Regions from separate parts of the Pradoshia sp. Z5_111 genome, predicted to be linked through region 2. Evidence: a T-box and tRNA genes for the amino acid it is inferred to sense, from the RefSeq annotation. Region 2 holds a T-box; the other regions hold tRNA genes.

Region 1 (8,541 bases), on a different contig from region 2:
ATCATTTACGGGAGAATGAAGAAATTTGCCGCAAAATCCTAGCTGATTTTGATTTGGATCCTGACACGGGACATATCATAAATGGCCATACACCAGTTAAAGAAATAGAGGGAGAAAATCCAGTTAAGGCAAATGGAAAAATGATCGTAATTGATGGAGGTTTCTCCAAAGCATACCAATCAACAACAGGTATAGCAGGATATACATTACTATACAATTCCTACGGTATGCAGCTGGTTGCCCATAAGCACTTTAATTCAAAAGAAGATGTCTTACTGAACGGGACAGATGTTTTATCAATAAAAAGATTGGTAGATAAAGAATTAAAACGGAAAAAGGTTAGAGAAACCAATATTGGAGAGAAAATAATTCAGGAAATTTCAATATTAAATAGTTTGAGAGAATATCGCTACATGGATTGATAGCTGCTTGGAATTAAAAACAGGAACATTGTTCCTGTTTTTTTAGTTTAAGAAAAATCAATCTGTTTAACTTTCTCCTTCATATATCGGTCTTCCAAATATGTTTATACCTATATTCTTTAATTGCCTCTCTAAATGTTCTGGCTTCACTTTCTCGTTCTCTTGGTAATCAGGTGAGGCGACAGGTGCGTCTAAATTCAGCCACACTGAACGATAGATTTTGTGTACATCTCTTACGGGTAAATACTCTCCGCTTTCCAATTCGACATCATCATCCACACCATATTCGAATCGGCAGCAGGAACATATTTCATAAGAACCCACCTCTAACTGTTTAGAATCATAATAAGCGGGCTCATCAAGCCCTTTATGACCGCATACGGGGCAAATATATTTCATCATTTATAATCTCCTTGCTCATGTGTGAATTCTAAATAAAGGTAAATGACTTCTCTGTTTCCTGTATTTCCTATATTATAGTGAGGGGTTACTTAGATTATTTAATCCATAATTTCAAATAAGTCTGGCTACTATTATCTTATTATTCAGGATACTGGATAGTTTATCAATAATTAGAATTTGTTTCCAATAATTAAGAACAGGGGGAAATGTTTTGAAGAAAATTATACTAGTCACGGTACTGTTACTGGTATCTTTTGTACCTGATGCTTTTGCGCATTCTCATTTAGAGAGGTCTACACCTAGTGACGGAGAAGTTATATCAGAAGAGTTACGTGAAATAACATTAATATTTAGTGGTAAAATTGAACAAGGGAGTACTTTTAAACTCTTGGATTCCAAGAAACAAGCTGTTTCAGTTGATGATATTACCATTAAGGACACTGAACTTACAGGGAAAATTCCTGGTAGTTTGATAAATGGAATTTATGTTGTTAATTGGAATATTATTAGTGCAGATGGCCATCAAATGGAAGGGGAGTTTTCATTCGAGGTGAAAATGACTGAGACTGAATCTCCACTAGCTAACAACAATGAGGAAGAACAAGTGAGTAAAAGTGTTGAAGATCATGAAGCAAATCAAGATGGCTTAAGTGAACAGGATACGAATGAAAAAGAAACAGGTGCAGAGAATGATGTTGCTAATAATCAAGCAGAACAGGATAAATCATCCAATTTTGTTCCTATCATTATCGGTGTTTTAATAGTCGCAATTATAATCACCTTTATTGCATTAAGGAGAAAAAATTAAAAAATGTTCTCTGTAATCTTTAGTGAAATTGCCCTGTATCTTTGTCTTTCTATATTAATGGGCAGTTTTATTCTATCCATTGTTCCAAACCATCATCGGCCTAGCATATCTGTAGGAAAGAAATATATGATTTTAGCTGCCGTTGGTGTTGGGTTATTTTCTTTTACACCCGTACTCATCCTAATCTTGAACTTACAGCAAAGAATAGGATGGCAGGGTGGAATACAAACTGTATTAGTAACGTTCGAAATTGGCAAGGCATGGATTTTTACATCGATTGTGATATTAATCTTACTCCTTTTTATTGCTAATTTTCACAAAAGAGAAGATTCTAAATACCCTTGGATTGGATGTCTTTTAACCATTCTTTTAATTGTGGGCCTTGCGTGGTCCAGTCATGCAAGTTCATCGGATCAGATAATCGGTTTTTTAACTCATTTTGTCCATGTTACTGCTGTGACGGTCTGGGTTGGTATTCTGTTTGTTATTAGCTGGTTCTCAAGAAATCAAGAGAATTGGCTGCCGTTTTTGCGATGGTTTACCCCAATCGCAATTAGCTGCGTCCTAGTGACAGCTGCTTCTGGAATAGTCCTTATGACTTTTGTGTTAGATCTATCGCAATATCCAGATTCTTGGATGGTTGATTATGGACAATTTTTATTAATCAAACATATTCTTATTATGGCGCTGCTTGCCTACGCTATTGTTAATGGCATACTCATTCGACGGAGGTTAAGGGAGGACCAAACCTTTAACCCTGTTCCATGGGTGAAAGCTGAAAGTTTAGTAGCGCTTCTTATTTTTTCAGCAACTGCTACAATGAGCCAGCAATCACCTCCGAGTGCAGGTACATTAGAACAGGAAGGACTATCTTTTCTATTTGAACTCTTTTATCAAGGTCACTATTATTCGGGTATGGATGTTCAGTTGAGTGTAAATTCAATCAGTATTTTACTTATAACGATTGCTTGCCTATTTTTAGCCTTACTATTTTATGCGTTTTCTAAAAAAGCTTCATCAATAATCACATTTTTGCTCAGTATCCTTTTTGTCCTTTCGAGCTATTTGGCTTTGATCTTGAGTATCAGTTAAAGAGGGGATATTCAAAACTACGAAGCATAAATTTTTTACATAGGTCTTGAGTTAATGAGAAAAGAATAAAGCTATAACAAAATGGGGCCAATTCTTGAATGGATTGGCCTTTTTTCATATATGGTATAGGTAGTTACTCAAACTAACGATTTTTAAAATTGAAAAACGGAAACAGCCACTTTCTATATGGAGTGGTTGTTTTTGTATTTTATGCATATATTTGAATGTAATTAAATTGGATTCATCACATATGCCTCTTTACTTGCTGTTTTTTACTCTGTTGAAACAGGTGGGTAGCTAATTACTCTAAAGTTTTTAATCAATAAATCTAGACGAATTTTATTGATAAAGGAGTTTTATATGGATATCATTGGTCAAAGTGTTATGCGCAAAGATGCTTGGAATAAAGTTACAGGTAAAGCATTGTACACAGGAGATTTAGAGACAGGCAATGTCCTCTATGTTCAAAAGCTTATTAGTCCCTATGCCCATGCATTGATCATAGACATAGATACCAGCAAGGCGATGCTCGTTCCAGGGGTACATAACATTGTAACAGGTGTGAATTTGCCTTTAACAGGTGAAGAAATAAGAGATCGCTATCCCATTGCTTATCAGAAAGTTCGTTATCACGGAGAAGTGGTTGCGTTAGTTATTGCAGAAACACAGAAAATTGCCAAGGCTGCTGCTGATTTGATTAAAATTATTTATAAATCATTAGCGGTTGTCAATTCTCCAACACAAGCCCTTGAAAAGGGTGCACCTATTCTTCATGAACAATTAGAAGAGTACAAGAAAATCCAGGATGTTATGCCTAGACCAGGCACAAATATTGCTAATCACTCAAAAATTCGAAAAGGAAATAAGGATAGTGGCTGGAAGGAGAGCGAAGTTAGTGTCAAACAGATTTTTTCCTTTAACCCATCCGACCATGCTGCTATGGAGACAAGATGTTCACAGGCGGAAATTAATGGAGAAGGAGAAGTCATCATTCATTCATCTTCACAGGCTCCATTCATGATTAAACGATTAATTAGTGAGTACTTTAATGTCGAAATCGGTAAGGTTATTGTTCATACTCCATTGGTAGGAGGGGCGTATGGAGGAAAGGCATCTATTCAGTTTGAATTGTTAGCGTTGGTGAGTAGATTGAACTATAATCCAAAAAAGCAGAAATATCCTATAAAATTATTAGTGAATAATCAAATATACTATAGAGAAATTGAAGCTACTGAACTATTATTGAATGTCTTGCGTCATAAAATTGGCTTAACCGGTGCTAAACCAGGTTGCCTTAATGGAGATTGTGGTGCTTGTACAGTAATGGTGGACAAAAAGCCGATAAAATCATGCTTAATGCTTGCGATTGAGGCAAGGGAGAAAGTAATTACAACGATAGAAGGACTTGAAAATAAACCGATTCAAGAAGCATTTGTTACTCATTTTGCGTTTCAGTGCGGATATTGTACACCAGGATTTATTATGAATTGTCAAGCTCTGTTAGAAAATGATTCAAATCCCTCAGATGAAAAAATTAAAACGTGGCTCTCATCCAATATATGTCGATGTACAGGCTATGCTGAAATTGAAAAAGCAATTAAATCGGTGATTCAAGGTGATTAAAGACGGGCAACTAGATTAACAAATGAATACATCTGGAAGATCCTTAATCGCTTTGCCAATTATACTTTTTATATTTTTTTTACGAAACAAGAGTCAGTATATGCATAAAGAGCAGGAGCGTCCTCGGTATTTCTGAGGACGTTTTTATTAATGAGCTATTTTTAGGATACTAAAGATCAAATTCATACAGACTTACTATCGATTAAAGATATTTTATTCAAATTAGACTCACATCTTATTAATTTATGTTCAGTATATTGAATATCTTGTGAAGTAATCACCATTTAAGATCAAATTCAACAGGATAAGTTGGGTATTATTGTCATATTAAAACTCGTAGGATTAGATTATTCAATTAAACTCTTTAAAAGAACACGAAAAAGAGCTGATTTTTCAGCCCTGACTTCATTTTCTGGAACTTCCAATCTCGCAATGGTGAGTGAGTAATCATTTATGTGAAGCTTATTGTATGGTACTAATTGAAATTATAAAGTTGAGTATATAGCTATTCCTACTCGTAAAGATTTGCTGGTGAGGATATATATTCCCATAATTAATTTGAAATCGTGAGGTAAAAACATTTGAAAATAGATTCAATTATATCTAGTGTACAAAAAATTTTGTATATGACTAACTTCATTTTTTAATGAATTAAACAACGAAAATAAAGCATTGACATCATTTTGCAATAAGGTGATCTGGTTCTCAATATTTTTTAACTGTTTGGTGTGTTCTTCTCTGTAATCTTGCTCATTCTTCTCATTTAATTCAGATTGTTTTATATCTAGATAGGTTCCGCCTATGGATACTAAATCACCAATTGTTATAGTACTAGCTCCGATTAATGCAAGGATAAATCCTAAGTTGGATTCGTTGACCTGGTCATTATTATGAGAAATACCAGCTGTATTTTCTAATTGCTCTTCTTCTTCAATTTCCTCTACTTCGCTTGCTTCAAAGCTGATGCCGAGGACTGTAAGAAGATTCCCTATTGTGACAATCATCTGGCCAAATAAATCAACTTTATCTCCAAACTCAACAGGTAAAGATTCGATAAATTGATTTTCCGAGTCCTTTTTAATCAACTATAATCACCTACTCGATTGTAGCCTGATTTTCTCCATTACTTTTAATGTAGTTTGATTTAAATCCTCTTGAATTCTTTTTAAAGATGAAAAATCATTCTCTAGTTCTATTTCATTTATTTCAAAGAATTGATCCATACTTTTAGGATTAAACACGTTGTTTAGGCAATTAAGAATCCCTTGGAAGGAAGATACTAATTGCCTGTGTTCAATGTTTAAAAAGGAGGGAGGAATTGTATTTTCTAAACAAAGAACGCTAGTCTGTGCAACATTCACTGCATTTTTTAAATCCATATAGTACTGTTTTGGATTTTCAATTAAACCATTATCAGCAAACCTTGGATAGATTTTATTTGATATATAGACTAAGTTACCGCCTGCTAATTGAAGAGCATGCCCATAGTGTTTTATTGAGTTTGCCAAATCGTTTCCCCCTTAATCGATAATGTAAGTTAAAACAATATATGCCCAAAAATTAAAGAAGTTCCATGTAAGTAATTATAGAAATCTGGTTTGCCACTATGACAACAGAAAAGGACATTTTTGCTGTTAGGGTACTTATGTAGTTTGAATAGTTTACACAAAAAAGGCTCCCAATAAATCAGTGGCATGACATTTTTGGGATAACCCTATTGATGAAAAATGAAATTTTTATCAGTAGTTAGCTTTTAACTAATTAATGTACTGATATTTAGACTGACTCGTATTACTCATTGTTTGAGCAATTGCTTGGATGATCGCACCAATGGCTTGTATCCAGCTACCTATTGAATTGAATTGCTGCCTATTTAGACTGTTTGATGGTAAATATCCCGCTATTACCAACATATTAATCCCAATGGTTTGCAATAAAGCTCCGAATGCATTATATCGATTAACCAGAGTAGTGCTTCTTTCTAAAGCGTATATGAAAGACAAGTCGGTGCCTAATGCTTGTCCTTCATTTCCTATATTGAATAGGGTTTGTTGTGCATTTGAATCACTAAACGGAAGGATATAACCGGCCACTTCCGCAGACAAGCCGCCCGCCTGAATTATATTACCAACTTTATTTAGTGTCAGGTCGCTCTCAGTGTCAACCAGGACTGCCGTAGCTGCAAGCTGAAGATTGTAACCAATTAAATTGATATCAGATGAGGCCTTATTATCGAGTGATATAGGTGGTGTATTCCCAATAGCAGTTACAATTCTGCCAAACGCGCCTACCCACATTGCACCTGTTATTATCTGTGTTTTGTTTTCTATTTAAATCACCAACTTATTGTGGTTTTAGTCATGCATCATTGTATTCAAATAAGTAAATTTATGTTCTGCTAAATTAAATAACGGAAAAATAAATGCAATCCTGTCCTATTTGCAGAATTTCTTCAAGAAGGATTCTAAATATACGATTTCAAAATTGTATTTCAGCCGATTAAAAATATTCATTAAGAGTTGGAAAAAGAGAAGAGTAGAAATCTTTTGAAGTGTAGGGGAACGTGCAAAATAAATGCAAAATAAAAGCGTAAACTATAGATTTCTTTAGGAAACTACAGTTTACGCTAATCCTTATAAACGTTGATATATCAAGGGTTTGATGTGATTATTTGAATTCTTTAAGAAACAGGAAACGTCCCAGAGAGGATTCGAACCTCCGACCTACAGTTTAGGAAACTGTTGCTCTATCCTGCTGAGCTACTGGGACTTATGTAAGATACTTTATAATTATAATAATTTTATTACAAAAGGTCAACTTTATTAACCAATTAATATTCTAAATTAATAAATATGGTTTATTAAGGAAAATGTTATAGGATTTTAAATTCCTTATCACTGAAATCTCAATCTATTTCAGTGATTCCTTTACCATAATAAGACCCTTTTCTTTCATTAAACATTCCAGTGCTGTTTTAAAGGTTGAGAATGTATGTAGTGAATTAGTAAAAGGTAATTGGGAAGAGACTAAGTCTTTTACGAATTCTGGTGATAAGCCTACAACGAGGACTTGTATTCCCATCACTTTTAGGGAGGATATTAAGTTTCCTATATTCTCACCCATCAGTTCTAAATTATCACAATCTTTTAGTACAAAACCGGAAAAATCCAGTACGATGGAATCGATTTCTGAGTTATTTACATAATTTAATATGATTTGAATAACCTGATCAAAGTAGGCTACTGAAACATCAAAAGTTAAAGGAACAAGTAAGGTATCGGGTATGATGGAAGCAATCATCGGGACTGAAACTTTACGGTCCTTAGCTTCCAACTCCCTGACTCTTTCGGTTAAATCATTTATTTGCTTAAGAAGTAATTCTTTTTCGTTAGTCTCCATCTTCAACCTCGCTTATCTAAAATATATACATTGACTTCAGGTATATTATTGTTTAATTCGGTGGAAACACATGTAAATCCTTTATTTTAAAAAAAACTTCGAAAGTAAACCGATTGATAAGAATACTATATAAGGGTGGATGTTTAGAACTGGAGTTTACCATACGCGCAGCATAAAAGACTTTTAGATTGCCGTGAATGATTATGAAGGTATATATGGTTGCATTAACATATAAAAAACTATAAATCATATAATAATTTTGAAATGGATGTTTTTTATAGAATCCTACATAGTAGTAGCCAAATAAAGGATTAACCCTTGTTAGTATGATCCTTTAGTTTCTATAGAATGTTATTTTAATAAAATTTGTGAAAGTTTTTTGAACATTTAGATGAATTTATTGTAGTTATAAGGGATTTCATTTTATATTAACATTATTTTATGTTATAGTTTTTCCTAACTATATCAGGCAAGGAGGCTAACTAGATAGAATTGAAAGGCTTAGTATGATAATCCAATGCAACAGACTCCTTTTAAAGATGTTTTTCATTAGAGAAGGATCTTCCGCTTAACTCTTCTTAAATCGTGTCCTACCATGGTAAGGAAGGATTTCGATTAATTTCTACTTTAATTATATTTTCACCCAATTTGAGAGCATTTAACATTCTCGGCTTGGTCTTTTGCATGCAGAAGAGTATTTAGAGATAATAAGGATGTTACCAAAACTAATAACAAAACGTAAAGAACTATTAAACTAGTAATAATTTTTAAAAATAATTTGGAGGTGAATCCCTC
Region 2 (8,541 bases):
ATCTATTAATTCGATTTTATATGGAATCATTATCAGTGATTCCAAGGGGAAAATAATTGACATAAATCGAGTTGGAAGTGAGATCCTTGGAATAGCAACTGAAAGTGCTTCTTCTGTATCATTGATTGATGGTCTATGGGGACTCGTAGACAGACATGGAAATCTAATACATAAAAATGATATCCCAATATCGGTATCATTAAATACGTGTAAACCGGTTGAAAGGGAAGTTATCGGCATAAAAAATTTCAAATTTCAAAAGCCTATTTGGCTCGAAGTTAGTGCCAATCCTGTTTTAAATGCAGATAAACATATAGAAGCAGTTGTACTCGTATTCAATGAGATAACTGACCAATATAATTCAATAAAACTATTGAATGAAAAAAATGAACAATTACGGCAAATGTCATTCACGGATTATATTTTAAATATCCCAAATCGACGCTATTTTAATTCTTACTTAACTGAGGTTTGGCTTGAATCTAAAAAGTCTGGAACACCAGTTACATTATATTTAATTGAAATTGATTATATGAAGGAGTATAGGAGAGATCAGGAATTTTCCTATAGTGACCATGTATTAATGGAAGTATCTAAAAAATTATGCGAGGCAGTGGACGGAGAGGGAGTTGTAACTCATATAGAGGGCAGCCGATTTGCTGTCATCTTTTCAGGACTATTTGGTAAACAAATTAGAGAGAGGCAAGCTGAATTAAGAAATGGGCTTATTCAGCTGACAGTTGATAATAAATTAGCATCCAATATAAATGATTTTACTGTATTTATGGGAGTGTCTACACGGGTAGCGACAGACAATTTAGATCACTCTATTCTTATAGAAGAAGCAAATATTGAATTGAATCAGGAAAAAATAAGTAGTGTTGCGAGAGTGTAGATGAAGTTCCAATTAAATAAAAATGGATAGAGTGATAAAAGTATGAATTTTAATAATAAATTTATTAAAAATACATACTTTTTTGTTTTTTTATCTACTTTTAATTATTTTAATATAATTTTTTGATAAAATAAAAAAAGAGATATTTTGCTTTTGATATTAATAGAATAGTAACTGCATGCAAGTAAATGATCCGTCCGGTTACTCGGCCTTATACTATATTCCTGCAAGGATGAGGCCCAATCGATCAGCATCAGGTATGTTTGTAAAATAATCTAAATGTCAATGGAGTGAAATAAGGTTAAGTAGAATCTTGCCTTAAAGGGATTTTTAGATTGTTATCAGCTCAAAACATATCTTGTTTGCAAGCTGAATTTAATAGAAGAATTGATAGAAACTGAACAATACATATAAGTGGGTGTTCGAATGAAAGCAAAAGCAATTCAATTATTAAGACAAGTTGACCTATTTTCGTGCTTATCAGAAAAAGAGATAAAGGAACTGGAGCCTTTTATATATGAAAGAACATATAAGAAGGGTCAATATCTATTTTTTGAAGGAGATCCGAGACTCAGGATATATATATTAATTGATGGCTTTGTAATGCTTGAAAAATCGAATCAGCAGGGTAGCTTATTATATACAAGTTACGTTAAAAAGAATACAGTCTTTCCTTATATGGGCTTATTTAAAAATGAGGACTACAATCATAGTGCCGTCGCAGAAACTGATATTCGGGTTTTCTATATGGTGGCAGATGCATTCGAAAGTATTGTATCAAAAAACTCTACACTTCTTAAAAAAGTAATCCTGCAAGTCAATGAATTACTTGCGGTACAAGAAAATCGAGTTAAAAATGTTATGACCCCGAGTGCACATGTAAGAGTGTTGAATACCATTGATTATTTAATGAATGATTTGGGTGAAGAAGAATCGGGGGTCATTCGTATTAATTGCCCAATTACAACAACCAAAATTTCTGTTATGTCCGGAACCTCCAGAGAAACCGTAAGTATGGTCGTAAATAAATTAAAGAAGGACCAGATTTTGTCTATAAAGGATCGAATGCTCCATATTCATAAACCTGAATATTTTGAAGAAGAGGTTATATGAGGGAATTTATGAACTGATTAATTGAAAATCTCTCCATCTCCCTACTATAATAGGAATATTAAACTGAAGGGATGGAGGGGTAATGTGGTCAAAACTTCCTATCATACACTGGGAGCAGTTATATTTATTTGGGGGTTAGTATTACAACTGAAATGGCCCGGTCAGGATGAAACTATAGGCCATCAACTGTTTCAAGCGTACTCTATTCCTGTTACAGCCGAGATTGGAATCTCTTATGTTTGGATTGTATCCATTATCATTCAGGTCAGCGGAATCTTGTTATTTTTGAAATGGCTATCTATGGAGCATCCCCGGATTTTAAAGAAATATACGCAATTTGAACCGGTATTCTTGGTTGTCTTATTGTTTGCTATTCCTTTTGTAATTAATAGTCTATTAAGTACTTCTGCCAAAACGTATATTTATGCTGATGAGAATGGAGCTAATGCTATAGAATATTTGGAAAGCGAATGTACAATGGAAGAGCAGGATGAAGGTAATCTGTATGAATGCAAAATTATACTGCAAAATTATGAGCATCAATCACAGCAGGTAACGTTGCATTTTCCTGTTTCCGATTCTGTAAAGAAAGAAAAACAGGTAACAGCTTATTTACAGGTTCATGAAAAAAAGGAGATTAGAGTCCAATTTACAGCCGACGAATTAGCCGTTTTCGAAGGGGTACCTGAATTTACAATACAATCATAATGGACTGAACAAAAATAAGGAAAATATATCGGAGAACTGTTTCTATGGTAAACGGTTCTCCGATTTGTTTTTAGGTTAGTTAAGATTACATTTCCTGCGGTGCTTCCATTCCTAATAAATGCATACCTTCTTCAAGAACGATGGTAATTGATTTTATTAAAGCCAAGCGATTTTGCAATTCACTGTCATTCTCCAATATGCGTATATGTCCATAATAGCGATTAAAGGATTGAGCCAAGTCAATCAAGTATTTAGCAATAACGGATGGCTCCATTTTTTCGAAAGCCCGCTCAATCACGGATGGAAAGGCCAGCAAATGCTTTACAATATCAAAGCTATATTCATCACTTAAGCCTGCTGAAGCACTCGTAGGAGTGGATGCCTTTCTAAGAATCGAATGGGCACGAGCATTTGTATATTGTAAATAGGGACCGGTTTCCCCTTCAAACTTTAGGATGTCTTCAAGTGAGAATTCAATATTATTCATGCGGTCATTTTTCAAATCGTTGAATATAACAGCTCCTACACCGACTTGTCTTGCAACCTCATCTTTGTCATTTAAATCAGGATTTTTATTCTCAATATTTTTACGAGCAAGCTCGATTGATTCGGCCAGCACTTCCTCGAGGAGAACCACTCTTCCTTTACGGGTCGACATTTTTTTGCCGTCTTTCATAATCATTCCGAACGGTACATGTGAAATGTCGTCAGCCCAGTCAAATCCAAGTTTCTTTAAAACAGCTTTAAGCTGTTTAAAATGTAAGGATTGTTCATTTCCGACTACATATACAGCCATGGCAAAATCATAGGTACGATGACGGTATAAAGCAGCTGATAAATCCCGTGTTACATAAAGAGTCGCGCCATCGGATTTTTTGATTAAACAAGGTGTTAATCCCTCTTCCTCTAATTTGACTACCATGGCACCCTGATCTTCTACAAGCAGGCCGCTATTCTCAATTATTTCTACAACCTCTGCCATCTTATCGTTATAAAAAGCTTCCCCATTAAAAGAGTCGAATTGAATGCCAAGCAGCTCATATATTTTCTCGAATTCCTTCAGGGATTCTGCTCTGAACCATTCCCATAATTTCGTGGCTTCTTCGTCCCCATCCTCCAGCTTTTTGAACCAGTCACGTCCCTGCTGCTCTAGCTCAGGTTCTGTCTCGGCTTTTTCATGAAAAGTAATATATAACTTTAAAAGTTCGCTGATGGGACTCTTTTTAACTTTTTCTTCATTTCCCCATGCTTTATAGGCTACAATTAATTTTCCAAATTGAGTGCCCCAATCACCAATATGATTAATTTTAACGGGAGTATAACCGCATTTTTTAACAATATTGGCTATAGAGGCTCCGATTACAGTGGAGCGAAGGTGCCCCATCGAAAAGGGCTTGGCGATATTGGGTGAAGACATATCAATTGCAATATTTTCACCATGTCCAAGAGAAAGTGTGCCGTACTGATGTTGATCAGCTAATATCGTATTCATTACTTTTTCACTGATGGACTTCTTATCGAGGAAAAAGTTAACATACGGTCCTATAGCTTTTACATCCTCATAACGTTCATCCTTTAGTTGGTCAGCTAATGTTACGGCAATTTTCTGTGGAGATTGCTTCCACAGTTTTGCGAGAGTGAAACAGGGAAATGCCAAATCTCCATGTGCTTTGTTCTTTGGGGTTTCGACCAAAGACAAGCATGTTTCAAGATTTAAGTCACCGTTTAGTACTTCATTCATATGAGAAGCTACATCTAATTTTATATCCATATCCTCAGCCTCCAGTAAAATATAATAAAAAAAGCCCGTCTCTTAAAAATCTTTAAGAGACGGGCTGTAAACCCGCGGTACCACTCTGCTTGTTCTAATGAACCACTTTAACTTTATAACGGAAAAGTCCGGCCCAAACTACTAAAGATGTTCGCATGAGCATTTCAGAAGCGCGTTCCTTAAAACCAATAATACCAGGCTCTCACTATTCCCGGCTCGCTATAATTTGTATTTTAAGTACTATTCTTCATCATAAATATTATCTTTATTAATTTATATACAAATAGTATAGAAATTCCGAATAGAAAGTCAATACATATTATTCTTTTGCATGAATATATTGCTCATCTATACACAAATGAGTATAAAATAGAATTATAGATCTTAGTAAAAGGAGTATTTTGTTATGAATAAGGAAAAAAGACTCGCTATTATTAAGCAGGTAATTCAGAATAATGAAATCAAAACTCAGGAACAGCTGGTCGAAGAATTATCTAAGCAAGGGTTGCATATTACCCAAGCTACCATTTCAAGAGATATTCGGGAATTAAGCCTAGTAAAATATCCATCTAAGACCGGAGGGACGAAGTATGGATTTATCGGAGATCATAAGTACAATGACACAATGAAACTACGAAAAAAAATGCAAGACGCATTATTAAATATTGAAAGAATAGAATATTTTATTATCCTAAAAGCATTACCTGGTCATGCTCACTCATTTGGGGCAATTTTAGATGAACTTGAGTGGGAAGAGAAAGCGGCAACTATATGTGGGAATGATACCTGTATGATTATTTGCCGTACAATCCATCAAGCAGAGGCCCTGGAAGAAAGGTTAAGAACAATAGCAAATTTATAAGAAATATTTTTTATATTTCAAGTATCATATGCAAAAAAATATACATAGTTATGCGAAATAATAGGAAATTACAGATAATTAATTGAATATTCATACATAAACTTTTCTATTTAAAGAGATTTGTGTGAAGATTTACACATTTTTTGTGTGTAAAAAATCACAAATCTCTTTTTTTCGTTCCTTTACACTAAAAATGTAAGAAAAATAAGGTGTGCAGGAGGAAAGGCAATATGACAAATCCAATTCATGTTACTTCTGAAATCGGCACTTTAAAAACTGTAATGTTAAAGCGTCCCGGAAAAGAAGTAGAAAATCTTACTCCGGAATATCTGGAGAGACTATTGTTTGATGATATTCCTTATTTGCCGATTATTCAGGAAGAGCACGATTATTTTGCTAATACACTAAGAGATCAAGGAATAGAAGTTTTATACCTTGAGAAGCTTGCTGCAGAATCTCTTACAAATCCTGAAGTGAAAGAGGAATTTGTTAGCCGCATGCTTGAAGAAAGCAATGCAAAGGTACAGGGTACATTTGAAAATCTTAAAGAGTATTTATTATCATTTTCAAATGAGGACATGGTTGACAAAATTATGTCCGGTATCCGCAAAAATGAACTGGAGATCAGCAAAAAAACACATTTGTATGAATTGATGGAAGACCATTATCCATTCTATACAGATCCAATGCCAAACCTTTATTTTACTCGTGACCCGGCAGCCGCAATTGGAAATGGATTAACGATTAATAACATGCGCGAACCTGCAAGACGCAGAGAATCCATGTTTATGGAATATATTATCAAGCATCATCCACGTTTTGCTGGTAAAGATGTTCCTGTATGGCTTGATCGTACTTACCATAACCCAATTGAGGGTGGAGATGAGCTTGTATTAAGCCCAGAAGTAGTAGCAATCGGTGTTTCTGCTAGAACATCTGCTAAAGCAATCGAAAAATTCGCGCTTAGCATCTTGAATAAACAAGATAAAGTTAAGAAAGTAGTAGCTATTGAAATACCAAAAAGCCGCGCATTTATGCATCTGGATACAGTATTTACAATGGTAGATTACAACAAGTTTACAATGCATCCGATGATTCAGGGACCTGGCGGTAAAATGAATATTTACATCCTAGAAAAAGGCGCAGATGAATTTAGTGTAAATATCACACACCGTACTGACATTAAAGAGGCTTTAAAAGAAGTGCTTAACTTGCCTGAACTTGAAATCATCCTTTGCGGTGACGGAGATGAAATCGCAGCTCCACGTGAACAGTGGAATGATGGTTCCAATACATTGGCGATTGCACCTGGTGTAGTTGTTACATATGACCGTAACTATATCTCAAATGAGTGCTTACGCAAACATGGTGTAAAAGTAATTGAAATCAAAAGCTCAGAATTGTCTCGTGGCCGTGGGGGCCCACGCTGCATGAGCATGCCGCTTGTACGTGAAGATATTTAATCAACATAAATAAAGTAAGTTATCTTGTGGGAGGAGTAAGTAGTAATGATTAAAACAAGACCAGACCTTAAAGGAAGAAGCTTCTTAGCAGAAAGAGATTTCACTGAAGAAGAATTCTTACATATGATTGACTTTGCAGCTGAGTTGAAAGCAAAGAAAAAACAAGGTATTCCACACCGTTATATGGAAGGCAAAAATATTGCCCTATTATTTGAAAAACCATCCACTCGTACACGTTGTGCTTTTACGGTAGCTTGTACTGATTTAGGTGCACATCCTGAATATCTTGGAAAAGACGACATCCAACTTGGAAAGAAAGAGTCCATTGAAGATACTGCAAAAGTATTGGGACGTATGTTTGATGGTATCGAATTCCGTGGATTCGAGCATTCCAAAGTAGAAGCATTAGCTGAGCATTCCGGTGTACCGGTATGGAATGGACTTACAGATCTATGGCATCCAACTCAAACATTGGCGGACTTCTTAACAGTACAAGAAAATATTGGCCATTTAAAAGGCGTTAAATTCGTATATGTTGGGGACGGACGTAACAATGTTGCAAATAGCTTATTAGTTGGTGGAGCAAAAGTTGGTATGGATGTACGTATTTGCTCACCTGAATCCTTATTCCCTGAAGCTTCTATTGTAGAGCTAGCTGAAGAATTGGCTAAGGAATCTAATGGTCGCATTACTATTACTTCTAACGTTGAAGAGGCAGTATCCGGCGCTGATGTTATCTACACAGATGTTTGGGTATCCATGGGAGAAGAAGACAAGTTCGCAGAACGTATCGCTCTATTAGCTCCATATCAAGTAAATATGGATATGATCAAAATGACTGGAAATGACAATGTAATCTTCTTACACTGCTTACCGGCATTCCATGACTTAGAAACTTCTTATGGTCGTACGATTCATGAAGAGCACGGATTAGCTGAAATGGAAGTTACAGATGAAGTCTTCCGCAGTAAGCATTCCAAAGTATTTGATCAAGCAGAAAACAGAATGCATACGATTAAATCTGTAATGGCATTGACATTAGGAAATATTGAATAAGTAGATGAGCAGGGAATTGGTTCTACACAATTCCCTGCTACCATTATCAAATTAAGAGGTGAAGAAAAATGGCAGAAGATAAAAAGATTGGCTTGTTTGCCTTAATTGCCATTGTAGTAGGTTCCATGATTGGTGGAGGTGCATTTAACCTTGCTTCAGATATGGCGGGTGCAGCTTCTCCTGGTGCGATTATTATTGGTTGGACAATTACTGGAATAGGGATGGTTGCGTTAGCGTTATCTTTCCAAAACTTGAATGATAAAAGACCGGATCTTGATGGTGGGGTTTACAGCTATGCTTCAGCTGGATTCGGTAAATTTATGGGATTCAACAGTGCGTGGGGTTACTGGCTGTCAGCATGGTTAGGTAACGTAGCATACGCTACACTGCTGTTCTCTTCCATTGGTTACTTTATTCCGATGTTTGAAGGTGGACAAAACATAGCTGCAATCATTGGCGCCAGCGTATTGCTATGGGCTGTGCATGCTTTAGTTTTACGAGGAGTTCATTCAGCAACACTTGTAAATACGATAACAACAATTGCAAAACTAGTTCCTATTTTCCTATTTATCATTATTGGTATTTTTGCTTTTAATGCTGATATTTTCTTAGACGATTTCTGGGGAACTGGTGCTGGCTTCAAATTTAGTGATGTTATGTCCCAAACAAAGAG
Region 3 (8,541 bases), on a different contig from region 2:
ACCGCGAGCCCATCCACTGTTATTGAACTAGTTTCACCGGATGGAACCATTATTCCCGCCTTCTTAAAGCCAACAGCCGACCAGATGATTTTTTCCGGTGCCAGCTTATATACCTTTAACATTAAAGAATTCACCCCTGGTACATGGACTGTACAAATGAAGGCAAAGGAAGCAGATGATGCGTATCTATTAGCCTCTACCTTTAACGAAAAGGATGTATATAAGCTCGATATGGCCGGAACTGGCAAAGCAGAGCAAACCGGATTCACCATTCACACTCCTAAAAATGCAAATACAAGCAGCATGACCATTAAATTCATAGATAAAGATGGGGTTGAGCTAACACAAAACATCCTGCCGAAGACCACCAACGGAGCCGATATTTCTGCTACACTGCCAAAGGTTCCTAAGCCCGGCGTCTATAATATGACGATTGATATCAAAACTAAGCACCCTAACGGCGAAGAATCTATTCGCACCTTGGTGAGATCTGTTTACATTGACTAATTATAGAAACAACCCTCTTATGTTTATCTATCAGGGGGTTGTTTCTTTTTTGTATTCAGGTTATAAAGTGACCACAATACAATTACTTACACTTCACTCTATATAATAACCCACGCGTTAATACGGGAATATTTTCATTTCCACCGGGAATTCTATGCGAAACATCTCTATAAAAGGAGCACGGATTATGAACCTGCAGAGTGGCAAATATTATTGGCAAACAACCTATCCAAATCCTCCTGTATATCCATCGTTGGAGGAAGATATACTTTGTGACGTTCTTATTGTTGGCGGAGGAAGTTCAGGGGCGCAGTGTGCTTATCTCTTAAGGGACAAAGGACTTAAAGTAGCAGTAGTTGATAAACGAAGAATTGGTACCGGCAGCACAATGACTAACACCGCCCTCCTTCAATACTTAGGAGATAAGATGTTGTTCGAGTTGGTCAATTCCTTTGGGGAAGAATCAGCCATTTACCATACAAAATTATGCGAGCAAGCCATTTCTGAAATTGAAGAAACCTCGAAAAAACTAAATATTGATTCCGAGTTTACACGAAGGGATAGCCTCTATTATGCCAGTGACCCACAAGGAGAAACTAAGTTACAAAATGAATATGATTATTTGATAAAGCACGACTTCCCTGTCGATCTGCTTAACGAAAGCCAAATTAAAGAGCGTTACCCATTTTCTAAGCAATCAGCCTTGTACATCCATAGTGATGGCGAAATCAATCCATTTAAATATAATCACGGTCTGATTCAAGCAGCCCATCAAGAGGGTGTACACATATTTGAAGACACAAAAATAACTGGCAAAAAATTTAATAAGGATTTTGCTACATTTTATACGGATCGCAATCATTCCATCACAGCGAAGCATGTCATCATTGCAGCCGGATATGAAGGGCTCGAATTTAAAAAAGATAAGGATTGTCTTCTGACCAGTTCATATGCTGTTATCACTAAACCGGTTGAAAATCTTCAGCAATCTGAATGGTATAAACAAACATTAATTTGGGAAACAGCACGCCCATATATCTATATGCGCACAACTGCAGATAAACGGATTATCATTGGAGGACTTGACGAAAACACAATCTATCCTGAGAATCGTGATTCAAAAATTATTCATAAAAAGACGAAGCTTATTGAAGAATTTAATAAGCTCTTTCCCGATATAAAAGCTGAACCAGAATATTATCTTGGAGCCTTCTATGGCGGGACACATGATGGACTTCCTCTTATCGGTCAATATGACGAATTTCCACACTGCCATTTTCAATTTGCCTATGGAGATAACGGACTTGTCTATAGCACTATCTTGTCTAAAATCATCACGGATATCATTACAAAAGGTTCCCATCCAGCTTTTAACTTATATAGTCAGAAACAGAGGGAAAGGTAATCCAAATAGATTATCTTTGTGATTACAATACTCAATGTAAAAGAATGGACTTAGAAGAAATTTATTTTATAATTTAGCTTCCTATTTATTATATTTAGAAAGCACAAAAAAACCTCTTATGAAAATAAGAGGTTTTTTTAATAGCGTCCCAGGAGAGATTCGAACTCCCGACCGACGGCTTAGAAGGCCGTTGCTCTATCCAGCTGAGCTACTGGGACATGTTTTTATTTTTTAAGTTGTCCTTAACGACATTTATTATTATATAATCACTTTATTTATAAGTCAATAACTTTTTTGAAAAAGTTTTTTATCTTTTTAAAAGTGAAGGGAAGGGAACTCACAAATCCTGATCTGTATATTCCCTTCACTTACTATACAACTTTTTTTCGATTTAGGAAAGTGTTGTTTTCAATTGCCAGCCTGGTAATTTTTCCCCCGACATTGTGTAAAAATCAACGATTGCATTCTGACCTTGTTTTTCGAGAATCACATAGGTTTTATACTGACTTCCTCTTGGCAGACGAATACTGCCGGGATTAATATACAGGCAGTCATCAATTTTTTCTGCACCTGCTATATGAGAGTGGCCAAAACAGATAACATTCGCACCAACCTCTTTCCCCTTCAAGCTAATATTCATCAACGTAGATTTGATATTGTATAAATGCCCATGTGTCACAAGTATTGACCAGTCTTCAAGATGTGCAATTAAATCTTCCGGAAAGTCCTCTCCGAAATCACAATTACCGCGTACAGTTTGATAATACTGAATTACTTGATCATCACGAGATAATTCTGAATCCCCGCAATGTATAAACAGATCGACCTCTTCTTTATGTCTTTCATGCAAAACGTCCAATTCTTCCAGTAAGCCATGGCTATCACTGACAATTAAACATTTCATAGGAATTCCACTACTTTTTCATTTAGTACTTTCTCTAATTCTTTTAAAGCATTCGCTCGATGGCTGATTTTGTTTTTCTCCTCTGCTTCGAGGTTCGCCATCGTGGTTTGTTTTTCCGGCACAATGAAAATAGGATCATATCCGAAGCCATTCTCGCCATCCGGCGCGTCAGCAATGATTCCCTCACATGTTCCGGAAACTGTAATGGGGTCCATCTTCGGACCAACGAATGCTATTGCACAATAAAAACGGGCAGTTCGTTTTTCTTGCGGGACACCCTTCAGCTCATTAAGAACCTTCTCATAATTAGCTCTATCATCTTTTTCGGGACCTGCATACCTTGCAGAAAAAATACCCGGACGTCCATCCAATGCATCAATGACCAAGCCAGAATCATCAGACAAAACAGGCATATTCATAAGCGCGGAAATAGCGTTAGCCTTCAAAAGGGCATTTTCTTCAAATGTACTTCCTGTCTCTTCAACATCAATCGCATTCTCAATATCCAATAGGGTAATGACCTTAATCCCTTTCGGGGAAAATAATGCTTCAAATTCTTTTGCTTTACCTTTATTTTTGGTTGCAATTAAAACGGTATTCATATTCACCTTCTCCTCCCAAGAGAAAAATCGTATAAATTGGTACGCTTTACTGAATTTTAGCTGCTATATCTCCCAATGCCTCTTGCTGTACAGTAAATAATTGCTGTAAACCTTCACTTGCAAGGTCAAGTAATTCATTTAATTGATGTCTGGAGAAAGTAGCTTCTTCACCGGTTCCCTGAAGCTCCACAAATTCTTCTGCGCCTGTCATAATGACATTCATATCAACCAAAGCCTTAGAGTCTTCATGATAATTCAAATCAAGAACCGCTCCAAGCTCCTCAACCATCCCAACGGACGTGGCAGCCAGATAGTTTTTAATCGGATAGGAGCTAATTTTTCCTGCCTCCTGAAGCTTATCGAGCGCAATCGCCATTGCAACAAATGCACCTGTAATCGAAGCTGTTCTTGTTCCTCCATCTGCCTGAATCACATCACAATCAATCCAGATTGTTTTTTCTCCAAGCGCTTCCAAATCGACTACTGCACGTAATGCGCGCCCAATTAAACGCTGGATTTCCATCGTACGTCCAGTAACTTTCCCTTTAGTTGATTCTCGCATCGTCCTTTGTTCTGTTGCACGAGGCAGCATTGAATATTCTGCCGTAATCCACCCTTTGCCTTCTCCGCGCATAAATGGCGGTACACGGTCATCTACACTGGCTGTACAAATCACCTTTGTATCACCGACACTGATTAACACCGAACCTTCCGGGTGTTTAATATAATTTGTTTCTATATGTACGGGTCTTAATTCATTCTTCTTCCGACCATCAAATCTCATAGGTACCTCCTAAATGTATACATCATGCTTAGTTTAGCATACCCTAATTCAATAAAAAAGCACCCTGTCCAAACAATATTGCCATTTATGTCCAAATTAAAACAAGCAAGCTCCTATACAGAGCTTGCCTATCTTTTTCTCTATTAGTATTTACCTGTATTGACGGTTTCCGGTCGTGTTACCGGTTCCGATAGCTTCTTGCCATCTTCCTTCAGAAGCTCACCCTCGCCATTTACCTGAATCGCCACTTTCTTTATATCTTTTTGCTCAGTCAGAGAAAGCACCAGTTCATTTAATAAATGGCCGGATACTATTTTCTCCTCCCCATCAAAGCTCGAATAAATAGATTCATTAAAATTAAGTGTAACCACGCCATCCTCTATTTTAGGTTCCTCGACTAATGCAACATCAGGTCTGAACTCCGTAACAAGCGGTGAGGAATAACCCGGACCTTTAATCAGGCTGCTGACTACGGCTTCTACATGATCTTTTTCTTGATTACTGATTCTTTTTGTCACTGGTACATAATAATAGTTATCTGTTTCACCGGACATATAGTAAACCGTTACAGGGCGTGTATTCATAATATCGGTCGTGTCTGTATGATCGTTATTGATTCCCATTAATCTTGATGTTCCGTTTTGTATGGCTGTTTTATTAACAGGCATCTCCTTTAATGCTTGCCCTTCAATTTGTAATTTTACTTTATCCACTTTATCAAATTGCGTTAACGTCCAAGTCACTGACTCCAGGATTTTCGTTTCATCCTCTTTTTTATATTCCTTAAACTCTTTAGAAAAATCTACGGTGGCTACTCCATCCTTAATGTCTACACTTTTAACAGCAGTATCTGCCGGTAAAACTGCTTTGAATCCATTCGGAAGCATTTGTGATACCGGGCCGTTCGTCACTAAATATTCCACCGCCTGCTTGGCTACACTTTCTGTATTAGGCAATGGAATGGTTTGTGGCACAATATATCCATTTGCATCCATTAAGTATAATTCCGTTTGAACCTTTAATGCCTCTTCATTCTTTCCTGCCTCTTCATTGGTGTTAACACCCTCCTGGTTGACAACTTCTTCTTCACCCTCTGCCTGCTCCTTCAAATACGTAACATCCTGAGGCGGATCAATTTCTTCTTTTTTTGGTAAATCGAACAAGCCGCAGCCTGACACTAAAACAGATGATATAAGTACCGAAGCAACCAATGTTGATTTCTTTCGTAAAGGCATACACCATTCCTCCTAAGACTGTTTGTACTACATATATACGGGGCTTGGCTCATTTTATACCTTTAAAGGCAGAAAAAATTATGTATTCAAAAAAACCTTGCACAATTTTAGCGAAGTATTTTCATACTTAAAATTGTGCAAGGTTTTTTATAAGTTGCTTTTCTATTCTCCATCTACCATCTGATAAAGCGTAGCATGTTCAACTGTTTCTACTGCTTCACCAAGCCAGGCGTAAGCAATAGATTTAAACATTCTTCTGGAGCCGGTAGTATAGAAATTGTAGGTTGGCTGAGGGGTTTCCCTATTTAGCATGCCAGCATGTTCCAATAATACACTTGCCTCTCTTGCCGTTTCTTCCCCTGATGATATAACCGTCACATAGGATCCCATATAATTTGAAATAGGTTCTGTTAGCAATGGGTAATGTGTACATCCCAAAATCAATGTATCCATGCTCCTATTTTTCAAGGGCTTTAATGTTTCAGCCACAATTTTTTTAGCAATTGCACTGTTCCATTCACCGCTTTCTACCAGAGGAACAAATTTGGGACATGCCAAGCTTTCTATGTGTACCTTTGGATGAATGCTCAATAACGCCTTATTATATGCTTTACTGCGCACTGTTCCTTCTGTACCAATAATACCGATGTTTCTTGACTTTGATACATCAATCGCCGCCCTGGCCCCCGGCTGAATAACACCCAAAACCGGAATTGGCAGGCTTGCCCTCATTTCCTCAAGTACGGCAGCCGTCGCGGTATTACAAGCTATAATTAACATTTTAATATTCTTCTTCAAAAGGAAATGAGCCATTTCCCATGTAAACTTTCGAACTTCCTCCATTGGTCTGGGCCCATATGGACATCTGGCTGTATCACCAAGATATATTAAATTTTCATTTGGAAGCTGCCTGATAAATTCTTTAAAAACCGTTAATCCGCCAACTCCCGAATCAATAAGTCCTATTGGGTTTTCTCTATCCAAATCAGATCGCCTCTATCTATCTTTTGCTTGCAGCATTTTGCTCTATTATTTAAACCGGACTGTATATCACTTTATCATTAGTTTATTTCTTTTCCAATCCATCACTTGGGCATAAAAATAGAGTAGTGATTCAAACCACATACTTTACATTTTACAATGACGTGTATAGTGATTTGATATTCGCTACTCTTCCTAATTTATGGACTCATAAAGGAATTGTCAAGAACAATGATAAATAGATCAATTGCTAGGCGAGCTTCTAAAAAGATCATTGAATGATCTTATAATTCCAATTCACCCATTCGAAGTAGTTCTACGACCGCTTGGGAACGGCCCTTTACGCCCAATTTTTGCATCGCATTAGATATGTGATTTCTCACAGTTTTCTCACTAATAAAGAGGTCCTTAGCGATATCTTTTGTTGTTTTGTCCTGTACCAATAACTCAAATACTTCTCTTTCTCTTTTTGTGAGTAAAGGTTTATGAGTGAAATCGTTCTCCTTCAACTATTGTAACCCTCCTTGCTACCAGCCATAACCTTAGGATTGGGTATATATTTAGTCACGATAGTGTATGTGACTGGTCTATAAGGAGTGACTATATTTAGATAAGAATGAACGTGTTTTTATGATTGAGGTTGCTTCTTCAATCCGTCATTAAACAATTCCTTCATCTCTTCTGTCCAAGCTACCGGCTTACCGCTTAATCTGGAAATTTGGACAACTGTTCCTCGACCGGTGAAGCAGGGAACCCCATCCTCCCGTAGACCAAGATAATGGATATCAACCGATGAATTGCCTATTTTATTTGCCTTAACTTTAATATTGAGTTTCTCATCGAAAAAAACCTGATGGAGAAAATCACATTGAAGATCAGCTACTACAGGAATCGTTTCATGTTTGGTATCCACCCAATCCTGCATCATGCCAAGACTTTTAAAATATTCAATCCGTGCCTGTTCAAAATACGTAAAAGGCACTGTATTGTTTAAATGCCCAAACATATCTGTCTCTGAAAATCTAACTTTAATAGAATAAGAAAAAGTAAATTCTTCTTTCCACTCTTCCATGTCTTTAATATATGCAATTTTACCCATTGGGAACACACCTCTCCATAAATATGAATGACTATTCATTCATTATACAGAAAAATCGACGAAATTGTAATTATTTTACTGGTGGATAGGTGTTTTTTGGAATTACACATTTTGAAGGTACTCAAATAGTTTTTTAATTTCTTATTCCATTTTTTTAATTTAAAATGGAAATTAAATGTAAAACATTAGCACTGTAATGTTAAACTTACGATATAAAGTTGATTCCTCCCACTGCTTTACAACAAAAGATATTTAATTTACTCCGTAAAAATATCCTACACAGATTATACATATCTTGAGAATCATCCCTTCAACTAATACATTCTAAAATAAAGGAGGAAATAAATTTGATATTACATACTGAAGTTTTTGGGGATGGAGAACCTATTGTATTTCTTCATACAGGATTAGAAACCGGTTTGAATGACTTTGTGTATCAGAGAGAATATTTTAAAGATACATATAAGATCATTCTTCCAGATTTACGAGGACATGGTCATTCATTAGAAAATGATTTTAGCCATTTCTTTGAAGACTCAGCCATAGATTTAATGGAAACTCTAAATCATTTAAATATTGATGCTGCACATGTTGCGGGATGTTCATTAGGTGCCTTGGTTGGCTTTTTTTTCGCAAAGCGATTTCCCCATAAAGTGAAGAGTTTGACGGTATCAGGCATCCTGGCTGAAAAACCCACCAACTGGACGGATTTACATAAGGAAGATGTTAAATCACAGGCTGAACTATTATTAAATGAAGGTATGGTTAATTACTATGAAAGTGTACACCAAACAAATTGGAGACAATTCCTTGATTTTGCTAAGGACGAAAATTGGTATCCTTTTGAAGAAACAAAAAATCTGAATGGTATAACTTCTCCTGTTTTATATATGGTTGGTGAGGGGAATCCTGCTGAAACCAAAGGGGCAACACTGTATCCTTCTATAAAAGCGGATGTTCACGTTTGTATTATTCCTTTTGCCTCTCACTTAGTCCACACTGAACAACCGGAATTATATTCAAA

What was found. The T-box of region 2 lies ahead of argS (arginine--tRNA ligase). A T-box ahead of a tRNA ligase gene usually reads a tRNA of that ligase, here a tRNA-Arg.
Region 1: it has a tRNA-Arg gene. The T-box ahead of argS (arginine--tRNA ligase) is inferred to sense a tRNA for this amino acid. The anticodon was not compared.
Region 3: it has a tRNA-Arg gene. The T-box ahead of argS (arginine--tRNA ligase) is inferred to sense a tRNA for this amino acid. The anticodon was not compared.

Annotation. Positions count from the first base shown of each region.
Region 1 is NZ_JBZCPQ010000001.1:405,557-414,097, forward strand. Features, by position in the region: gene fbp (fructose-1,6-bisphosphatase) at 1-422, shown strand, start outside; gene AC4D4A_RS01990 (hypothetical protein) at 489-824, opposite strand; gene AC4D4A_RS01995 (copper resistance CopC family protein) at 1,036-1,632, shown strand; gene AC4D4A_RS02000 (copper resistance D family protein) at 1,636-2,724, shown strand; partial or broken gene AC4D4A_RS02005 (xanthine dehydrogenase family protein molybdopterin-binding subunit) at 3,109-3,855, shown strand; gene AC4D4A_RS02010 ((2Fe-2S)-binding protein) at 3,907-4,347, shown strand; gene AC4D4A_RS02015 (hypothetical protein) at 4,941-5,432, opposite strand; gene AC4D4A_RS02020 (hypothetical protein) at 5,439-5,855, opposite strand; gene AC4D4A_RS02025 (DUF6944 family repetitive protein) at 6,105-6,677, opposite strand; tRNA gene AC4D4A_RS02030 (tRNA-Arg) at 7,043-7,116, opposite strand; gene AC4D4A_RS02035 (STAS domain-containing protein) at 7,258-7,746, opposite strand.
Region 2 is NZ_JBZCPQ010000002.1:45,029-53,569, reverse strand. Features, by position in the region: gene AC4D4A_RS04635 (GGDEF domain-containing protein) at 1-895, shown strand, start outside; gene AC4D4A_RS04630 (Crp/Fnr family transcriptional regulator) at 1,322-2,008, shown strand; gene AC4D4A_RS04625 (hypothetical protein) at 2,093-2,716, shown strand; gene argS (arginine--tRNA ligase) at 2,802-4,487, opposite strand; T-box leader at 4,540-4,750, opposite strand; gene argR (arginine repressor) at 4,894-5,349, shown strand; gene arcA (arginine deiminase) at 5,580-6,812, shown strand; gene argF (ornithine carbamoyltransferase) at 6,858-7,868, shown strand; gene arcD (arginine-ornithine antiporter) at 7,937-8,541, shown strand, end outside.
Region 3 is NZ_JBZCPQ010000006.1:190,871-199,411, reverse strand. Features, by position in the region: gene AC4D4A_RS14160 (esterase/lipase family protein) at 1-507, shown strand, start outside; gene AC4D4A_RS14155 (NAD(P)/FAD-dependent oxidoreductase) at 695-1,912, shown strand; tRNA gene AC4D4A_RS14150 (tRNA-Arg) at 2,057-2,130, opposite strand; gene AC4D4A_RS14145 (metallophosphoesterase family protein) at 2,304-2,816, opposite strand; gene AC4D4A_RS14140 (XTP/dITP diphosphatase) at 2,813-3,418, opposite strand; gene rph (ribonuclease PH) at 3,465-4,202, opposite strand; gene AC4D4A_RS14130 (GerMN domain-containing protein) at 4,346-5,437, opposite strand; gene racE (glutamate racemase) at 5,600-6,421, opposite strand; gene AC4D4A_RS14120 (helix-turn-helix domain-containing protein) at 6,703-6,927, opposite strand; gene AC4D4A_RS14115 (acyl-CoA thioesterase) at 7,047-7,517, opposite strand; gene AC4D4A_RS14110 (alpha/beta fold hydrolase) at 7,865-8,541, shown strand, end outside.